Haloferula helveola: one gene and its partner. The protein of the gene in region 2 binds, or shares a complex with, the protein of the main gene of each other region. Links are inferred from orthologs where the notes say so. Each region holds a gene or a part of one and is shown on either strand. Other genes may lie near its edges. The genes, in order: tsaE and tsaD.

Region 1 (3,144 bases), 2.2 Mb from region 2 along the record:
CCAGACGGCGGATGAATACTACAACGCCGGCGTCAAAGCCATGAACCGCAACGACCCGGCGACGGCGCGTACCGCCTTCGAGAAGGCACTCCAACTCCGCCCCGACCATCCCTACGCCCGCTACAAGCTGGCCGCGCTGAAGACCCAAGCCGGCAACATGCTTGCCAAGCGCAAGGAAACCGAACTCGGCGGCATCCGCCTGCCCGAGGTCGAGTTCCGCGACGTCACCCTGAGCGAGGCGCTCTCCGCGCTGAACTCGATGGTGGAAACCGAGTCGACCAAGAAGAAGGGCGAAGACGATGCCTTCACGCCGAACTTCATGGTCCAGGATCCGACCGGCAAACTCGGTGACCGGGAAGTCTCGCTGTCGCTGAAGAACATCCCTGCCAAGGCCGCGCTCGACTACCTGCTTCAGCAGGCAGGCGGTATCGCGCGCTACGACGAACACGCGATCGTGATCCGTCCGGCCTCCGGTGCCGTCGGCAAAGGCACGCCTCCCGGCGAATAAGCTTACGCTTGCGCAGCCGCGTGCCGCCGCCACGCTCGTCCCACGATGGAACGGGTGCTCATCAGCGGCGGACGCGGCGATCTCGCGCAAGCAATCGCCCGCGCGTTCCGCGACGCGGGTGACGAGGTGCTCGCGCCCGGCCGGGACGAACTGGACGTCGCCGATCCCGCATCGGTCGCGAGCTACTTCGCCGGCATCGAGACACCCGATCTCTTGATCAGCAACGCCGGCCTCGCCGACAACGAACTGCTGGCCCGTTGCAATGAGGCGTCCTGGGACCGCCAGCTGGAGGTCAACCTGCACGGCACCTTCCGTTGTGCCAAAGCGGCCGCCCGCGCGATGCTCCGGAAGCGGACCGGCCACCTCATTTTCATCTCAAGCCACTCGGCCCTCCACCCGCCGGTCGGCCAAGCCGCCTACGCCGCCGCCAAAGCCGGACTGATCGGGCTCGCCAAGTCGCTTGCGAAGGAACTCGGCCCCGCCGGGATCCGGGTCAACACGGTGCTCCCCGGCTTTCTCGAAACCCGAATGACTGCTGGCCTCCCGGAAAGCCGCCGCGATGAGGTCCGCCGCGAACATGCCCTCGGACGTTTCAATGACACCGAATCGGTCGCGGCATTCCTCGTCCATCTCCACCGGCAGCTTCCGTACACCTCGGGTCAGGTGTTCCAGCTCGACAGCCGGATCGGCTGAAATGCGGGGACGAAATGTCTCATTGACCCCGCCCCCGGTCTCCCTACCCTTCCGCGCCATGAAAGCCCTCGTCCTCCTTGCCGCCGGCGCCGCCCTCGCGCTGAGCTCGTGCAGTACTGCCGGGCGCACGGTGGACACGCTGGGCCGCACCACCCAAGCCGCCAACCGCACTGTCGCCCGCAGCGGCGAAATGGCCAATGGCGCGGTCAATACCGCCTACCGCACGCAGGGCACGGTCGACCGGTCCTACAGCACCGTGCAGCGGACCTACTCGAACGCTCCCGGCACCGTCTCGCGCACCCAAGGCACGGTCAGCCGCCTGTTCGACGCCATCAGCCGCAGCTTCCAGTAAGCCGGTCAGCCGCGCTCACTGACCCGCCGCGATCCGTCCGGCAGCACCTCGAAATCGAGCACCTTCGTGCCCACGGGCAGGAGTTCGGGAAATCGGTCCGCCCACTCGGCGATGACGACCCCTTCCTCGTCGAGCATCTCGTCCCAGCCGATCCCGATCAATGCCTCGGCGGACTCGAGGCGGTAGAAATCGAGGTGGAACACCGGCAGCCGGCCGTCGCGGTACTCGTGGACCAAGGCGAAAGTCGGGCTTGTGACCTCCCCATCGTGGCCCAGTCCAGCCGCCAGACCCTTGGTGAAATGCGTCTTGCCAGCCCCCAAGCCGCCCACCAGCCCCAACACCTCGCCACCCGCCAGCCCGGACGCCATTTCGCGACCGAAAGCCACCATTGCCGCTTCATCCGGAATCACCCGCTCCACCCCCGCAGCAAAGCCGATCCGCGGACCCCGTCGATTTCAAAAAATTCCCTTGCCCGTCTGAAATCGCTGTGCTGTTCTCCCCGCCCGCCCGACCTCCGGGCTCCAATCCCTTTTCCTCTACGGCCATGGCCTACGCAGTCATCAAAACCGGCGGCAAACAGTACCGCGTCCAAGAAGGCGACAAGATCGACGTCGAGAACCTCAACCTCGACGAAGGCACGATCCTCGAGTTCGCCCCGCTCCTCATCGGCGAAGGCTCCGACATCAAGGTCGGCACTCCCGTCGTTGACGGTTCCAGCGTCAAGGCCACCGTCGTCAGCAACTTCCGCGGACCGAAGGGCATCGCCTTCAAGTTCAAGCGCCGCAAGGGCTTCCACAAGACCAAGGGCTTCCGCCGCGCGCTCACCAAGATCTCGATCGACTCCATCGCCTGATCCGGCGCTGGTTCATTGAACCCCTGATTTTCCCAAGACCATGGCTCACAAGAAAGGACAAGGTTCCGTCAAGAACGGCCGCGACTCACGCTCGAAGCGCCTCGGCGTGAAGAAGTTCGGCGGTCAGGTCGTCATCCCCGGCAACATCATCATCCGCCAGCGCGGAACCAAGTGGCACCCGGGCAAGAACGTCTTCATGGGCAAGGACTACACCATCCACGCCGCCATCGAAGGCACCGTGTTCTTCGACCGCAACGGCGGTCGGGTGAACGTCAAGCCGGCCGAAGTCGCCGCCAACTGAGGTCGCTCCCGACAATTTTCGAAAGCCGCCACCCGAGAGGGTCGGCGGCTTTTTCGTGTCCGCATCCCACCGGTCAACGACCCGTGGCAGGCAGCGACCGTCCCAGCCGCCTCCGCCGGCGCATCGCCAGGATCAATTGGGCGAGATGGAGAACCGCGGGATAAAAGCTCAGAAGCCCGACGAGGGCTGACAACCCCGCGACGAGTGAAAGCCCGATCCAAGCCGCATCGCGGGCATCCACCGGAAACCGGTCGACGAGCTCCATCAACAAGCTGCAGCCGACGGCGAGCATCCAGGATACGACGCAGATCCCGCCGGACAGAAAGCACCGGCGCCACGCATCCGACTCCGATTTCATGACCTCTTCGTAGATCTTCCGCCGTTCGTTCTGTTGCACGAGTTCCGCCCTCTCTGCCGGGCTGAGCCCGGAAAGGTCG
Region 2 (3,158 bases):
TGTCGATCTTCTTCAGGAGCCCCGCGCCCTTGCCGTGGATTCCGATGGTGTGCACCCGGATCTCGGCGCTGGCATTGCCGCCGAGCATCGGGCGGTCCTGGATCAGGGCGACGCGAAGCCCTTGCGTCCTCGCCGCCAGAGCGGCACCGCAACCGGACATGCCGGCACCGACAATCACGACGTCGAATTCATCCTCCTCAATCACCTGGCCGGTGCGACCACTCAGCCGATCCTTCCAGGCCGCGAGCTCCGGCAGATCCATATTCGGCAGCTCCGGCTTCTCCTCACGGGTGAAAAACACCGCGTCGCAGCGGCCGTCGAAACCGGTCAGGTCCTCAAGCTCCAAGGCGTGTTCGCCCGCGGCGTCCACCTCGATCGCGCCGCCCGCCTGCCATGCCCAGCCTTCCTCGGTCCCGAAAACCGGCTCGAGCGCCTTGCCGTCGACCTTGACTCGGAACCGGCCCGGGGCCTCCCACTCCCCAGGGCACCAGTCGCGCGTCCTTACCCAGACGTACCACTTCCCACCTTCCGGCAGCTTGAACTTCGTCTTGGCATTGGCAACCGGCTTGCCCATCCCGTGGGCCAGCAGAAACGAGCCGCCCATCTGCTGGTAGAACTGGGTATCGATCACCCAGCCGCCGGGTTCGTCGAAACCACAGGCTTCGACGAGAACACCCGCCGACCCTTTTCCTTCGGCACCGAATCCGTAGCGCGGTGCGGTGGCGGCGGTGAAGGCAAGGCCTCCGATGATACGGACGAAGCGGCGGCGGTCGATGGTGTCAGGCATGTCGCGGGAAGGGGTGGGTTCGTAGATTTGGATCGCCGCCCTACGCGACCGATCCCGGGTCTCTTTCCACCAGCCACTTGCCAATTCAAGCCGGATCCGCCACACCGGCGGCCCGTGCCGACGCTTCTTGCCATCGAAAGCTCCTGCGACGAAACCGCCGTCGCGATCCTGTCGGGCGAGCCGGGCCAACCGGCAAGAATCCTTTCCTCCGAGATCGCCAGCCAGATCGAGCTTCACCGGCAGTACGGCGGCGTGGTTCCGGAACTCGCCTCACGCAACCACTCGCTGCACCTCCGGCCGCTGGTCGAGACCGCCCTGCGGAATGCTGACACGGATCTCTGTTCGATCGACGCCTTCGCCGCCACCTCCGGCCCGGGGTTGTCCTCATCCCTCCTGATCGGCTCGACCGCCGCCAAGGCGCTCGCTGTTTCCACCGGGCGACCGTTCCTCGCCATCAACCACCTCGAGGGCCACCTGCTCTCTCCCTTCGTAGGACTGGGAGAGGTTCCTCCCCATGTCGCGCTGATCGTATCTGGTGGCCACACGCTGCTGCTCGATGTCGAGATGCCCGGCCGCTACCGCAAACTCGGCTCGACCCTCGACGACGCCGCCGGCGAGGCCTTCGACAAGGTCGCGAAGATGCTCGGGCTGCCCTATCCCGGCGGGCCCGAGATCGAGAAGACCGCGATGGGCGGAAATCCGGAGGCCTTCGAGTTCCCCCGCTCGATGATGAAGGACAAGAGCCTCGATTTCTCCTTCGCCGGGCTGAAAACGGCGGTGCTCTACACCCTGACCGACCGCAATCCCGAGACCGGCCAGCCGAAGACGGAGGATCTGCCGGACCTCTGCGCATCGTTCCAGCAGGCGGTGATCGACGTCCTGGTCGCCAAAACCGTGAGGGCCGCGCGGGGTCGGGGTCGCGATACGATCGCGCTCTCCGGCGGTGTGTCGCTCAATCGGACACTCCGAAACGCCTTCCAGAAGCGCTGCGATGCCGACGGCATCCGGTTCCTCACCGCCGAACCCGGGCTATGCACCGACAATGCCGCGATGATCGGCTTTGCGGGCCTGCTGCATCATTTCGCGGGACAGGAGTCCCCGTTGGACGAGGACATCCATCCCAATCTGCCGCTGCCGACCCTCTAACCGCCCTCGGACGATTTCTTCCTTGGCGTTGCCGGGAAGATCACGGTTCTTTGCCTCGCCTCCATGGCCTACCGCACGATCATCTTCGATTTCGACGGCACCCTCGCGGACACGCTTGAGGAGAGCCGGCGCATTTTCAATGCGATCGCGCCCGATTACGGAATCCGCGAGGTCACGGCGGAAGAACTCCCGTCGCTTCGGCACATGTCGATCAAGGAGCTCATCGGCCACCTCAAGATCCCCAAACGTCGCGTGCCCGCCTTCATCGCGAAAGGCACCGCGATGATGCGCGGCAACATCGTCCGGTTGCAGCTCATCGAAGGCATCGGCGAGATTCTCCCCGTGCTGCGTTCCCGGTGCCAGTCCTTCGGCGTGCTGACCTCAAATGCCCCGACCAATGTCGACCTGTTCTTGCGGGCCCACGGTCTGCGCGGGTTGTTCAACTTCATCTCGTCGACCTCCAAGCTCACCGGCAAGGCCAAGCACCTGAAGGCGATCCGCAAGACCTTCTCGCTGAAGTCGGAGGAGATGCTCTACGTCGGCGACGAAATCCGCGACATCAAGGCCTCGCAGAAGGCCTCGATCCCAGTCGCTGCCGTGACCTGGGGGTTCAACTCGCCCGAGACCCTGGCGGCGGAAAAGCCCGACCACCTGCTCACCTCGCCGAACGATTTTCTCGAGATCGTGCCGCAGGCATGATCGACCCGGAAGCGTGGTTCCTCGGATGCGGGACCCCATTCCCCGGGTGACGGAGGGCTAAATCGAGGTTCGACAACTCCCGCCGAACCCATTCCATTTCCTACCATGCAAGACGAAACGCCAGCCCCCGACGAGTCGTCGGCTACCGAAACCCCGGCCACGGAGACCAAAACGGAGTCGACGAACGAGTCCGCCACGCCCGCAAGCCGCCAGGTTTCGCCGATCGTGCTGACGATCAGCTTCATCATCATCACGCTGCTCGGGATCGTGATTTTCCAGAACCTCTTCCCCCGCGGCGGCGGAGGAGGCGGCAGCAGCAAGGGCAACGCGACGGTCGATGTCCTGCGTGCCGACATCGAGACCCAGCGTGCGGAAATCAACCGCCAGCGGATCGCGCTCGGCATGGAGCCGCTCGAAGGCACCAGCGGCATCGAGACCGCCGAGGAGGTCGCCGCCCGCCTGAAGGCTGACGCAGACACTTTGGCATCGCTCACCAGCAGCTATCAGGACCTGCTCGAACGTAAAG

What was found.
Region 1: the proteins of tsaD (region 2) and tsaE are in contact, whole or in part, in a crystal structure (PDB 6N9A), measured with the Thermotoga maritima proteins. The link is inferred for Haloferula helveola from one-to-one orthologs. Residues at the interface, in WP_004082750.1 of Thermotoga maritima: Cys10, Asp11, Arg49, His50, Leu82, Gly84, Gly135, Gly136, Glu154, Thr155, Leu156, Asp157, Asp158, Ser159, Glu162, Asp165, Lys166, Arg169, Leu170, Tyr175, Lys213, Thr214, Leu217, Tyr218, Gln221, Arg222, Asn324; in WP_004082108.1 of Thermotoga maritima: Leu37, Gly38, Lys46, Lys57, Val59, Lys60, Ser61, Thr63, Phe64, Thr65, Leu66, Met67, Val69, Pro71, Tyr82, Arg83, Leu84, Asp86, Asp88, Phe89, Asp93, Ile128, Asp130, Glu131, Arg134.

Annotation. Positions count from the first base shown.
Region 1 is NZ_AP024702.1:2,210,630-2,213,773, forward strand. The notes cover bases 266-3,097. They hold tsaE (tRNA (adenosine(37)-N6)-threonylcarbamoyltransferase complex ATPase subunit type 1 TsaE), read right to left. Parts: upstream 1,973-3,097; coding sequence 1,559-1,972; downstream 266-1,558. Other genes in these bases: HAHE_RS08035 (hypothetical protein), read left to right, coding at 266-508; HAHE_RS08040 (SDR family NAD(P)-dependent oxidoreductase), read left to right, coding at 554-1,201; HAHE_RS08045 (hypothetical protein), read left to right, coding at 1,260-1,553; rplU (50S ribosomal protein L21), read left to right, coding at 2,098-2,406; rpmA (50S ribosomal protein L27), read left to right, coding at 2,447-2,707. In the rest of the region: more of HAHE_RS08035, read left to right, coding at 1-265; more of HAHE_RS08065, read right to left, coding at 3,098-3,144. UniProt on the Escherichia coli protein: Required for the formation of a threonylcarbamoyl group on adenosine at position 37 (t(6)A37) in tRNAs that read codons beginning with adenine.
Region 2 is NZ_AP024702.1:21,438-24,595, forward strand. Bases 72-2,917 are described here. They hold tsaD (tRNA (adenosine(37)-N6)-threonylcarbamoyltransferase complex transferase subunit TsaD), read left to right. Parts: upstream 72-901; coding sequence 902-1,933; downstream 1,934-2,917. Other genes in these bases: HAHE_RS00095 (FAD-dependent oxidoreductase), read right to left, coding at 72-787; HAHE_RS00105 (HAD hydrolase-like protein), read left to right, coding at 1,997-2,632; HAHE_RS00110 (OmpA family protein), read left to right, coding at 2,738-2,917. In the rest of the region: more of HAHE_RS00095, read right to left, coding at 1-71; more of HAHE_RS00110, read left to right, coding at 2,918-3,158.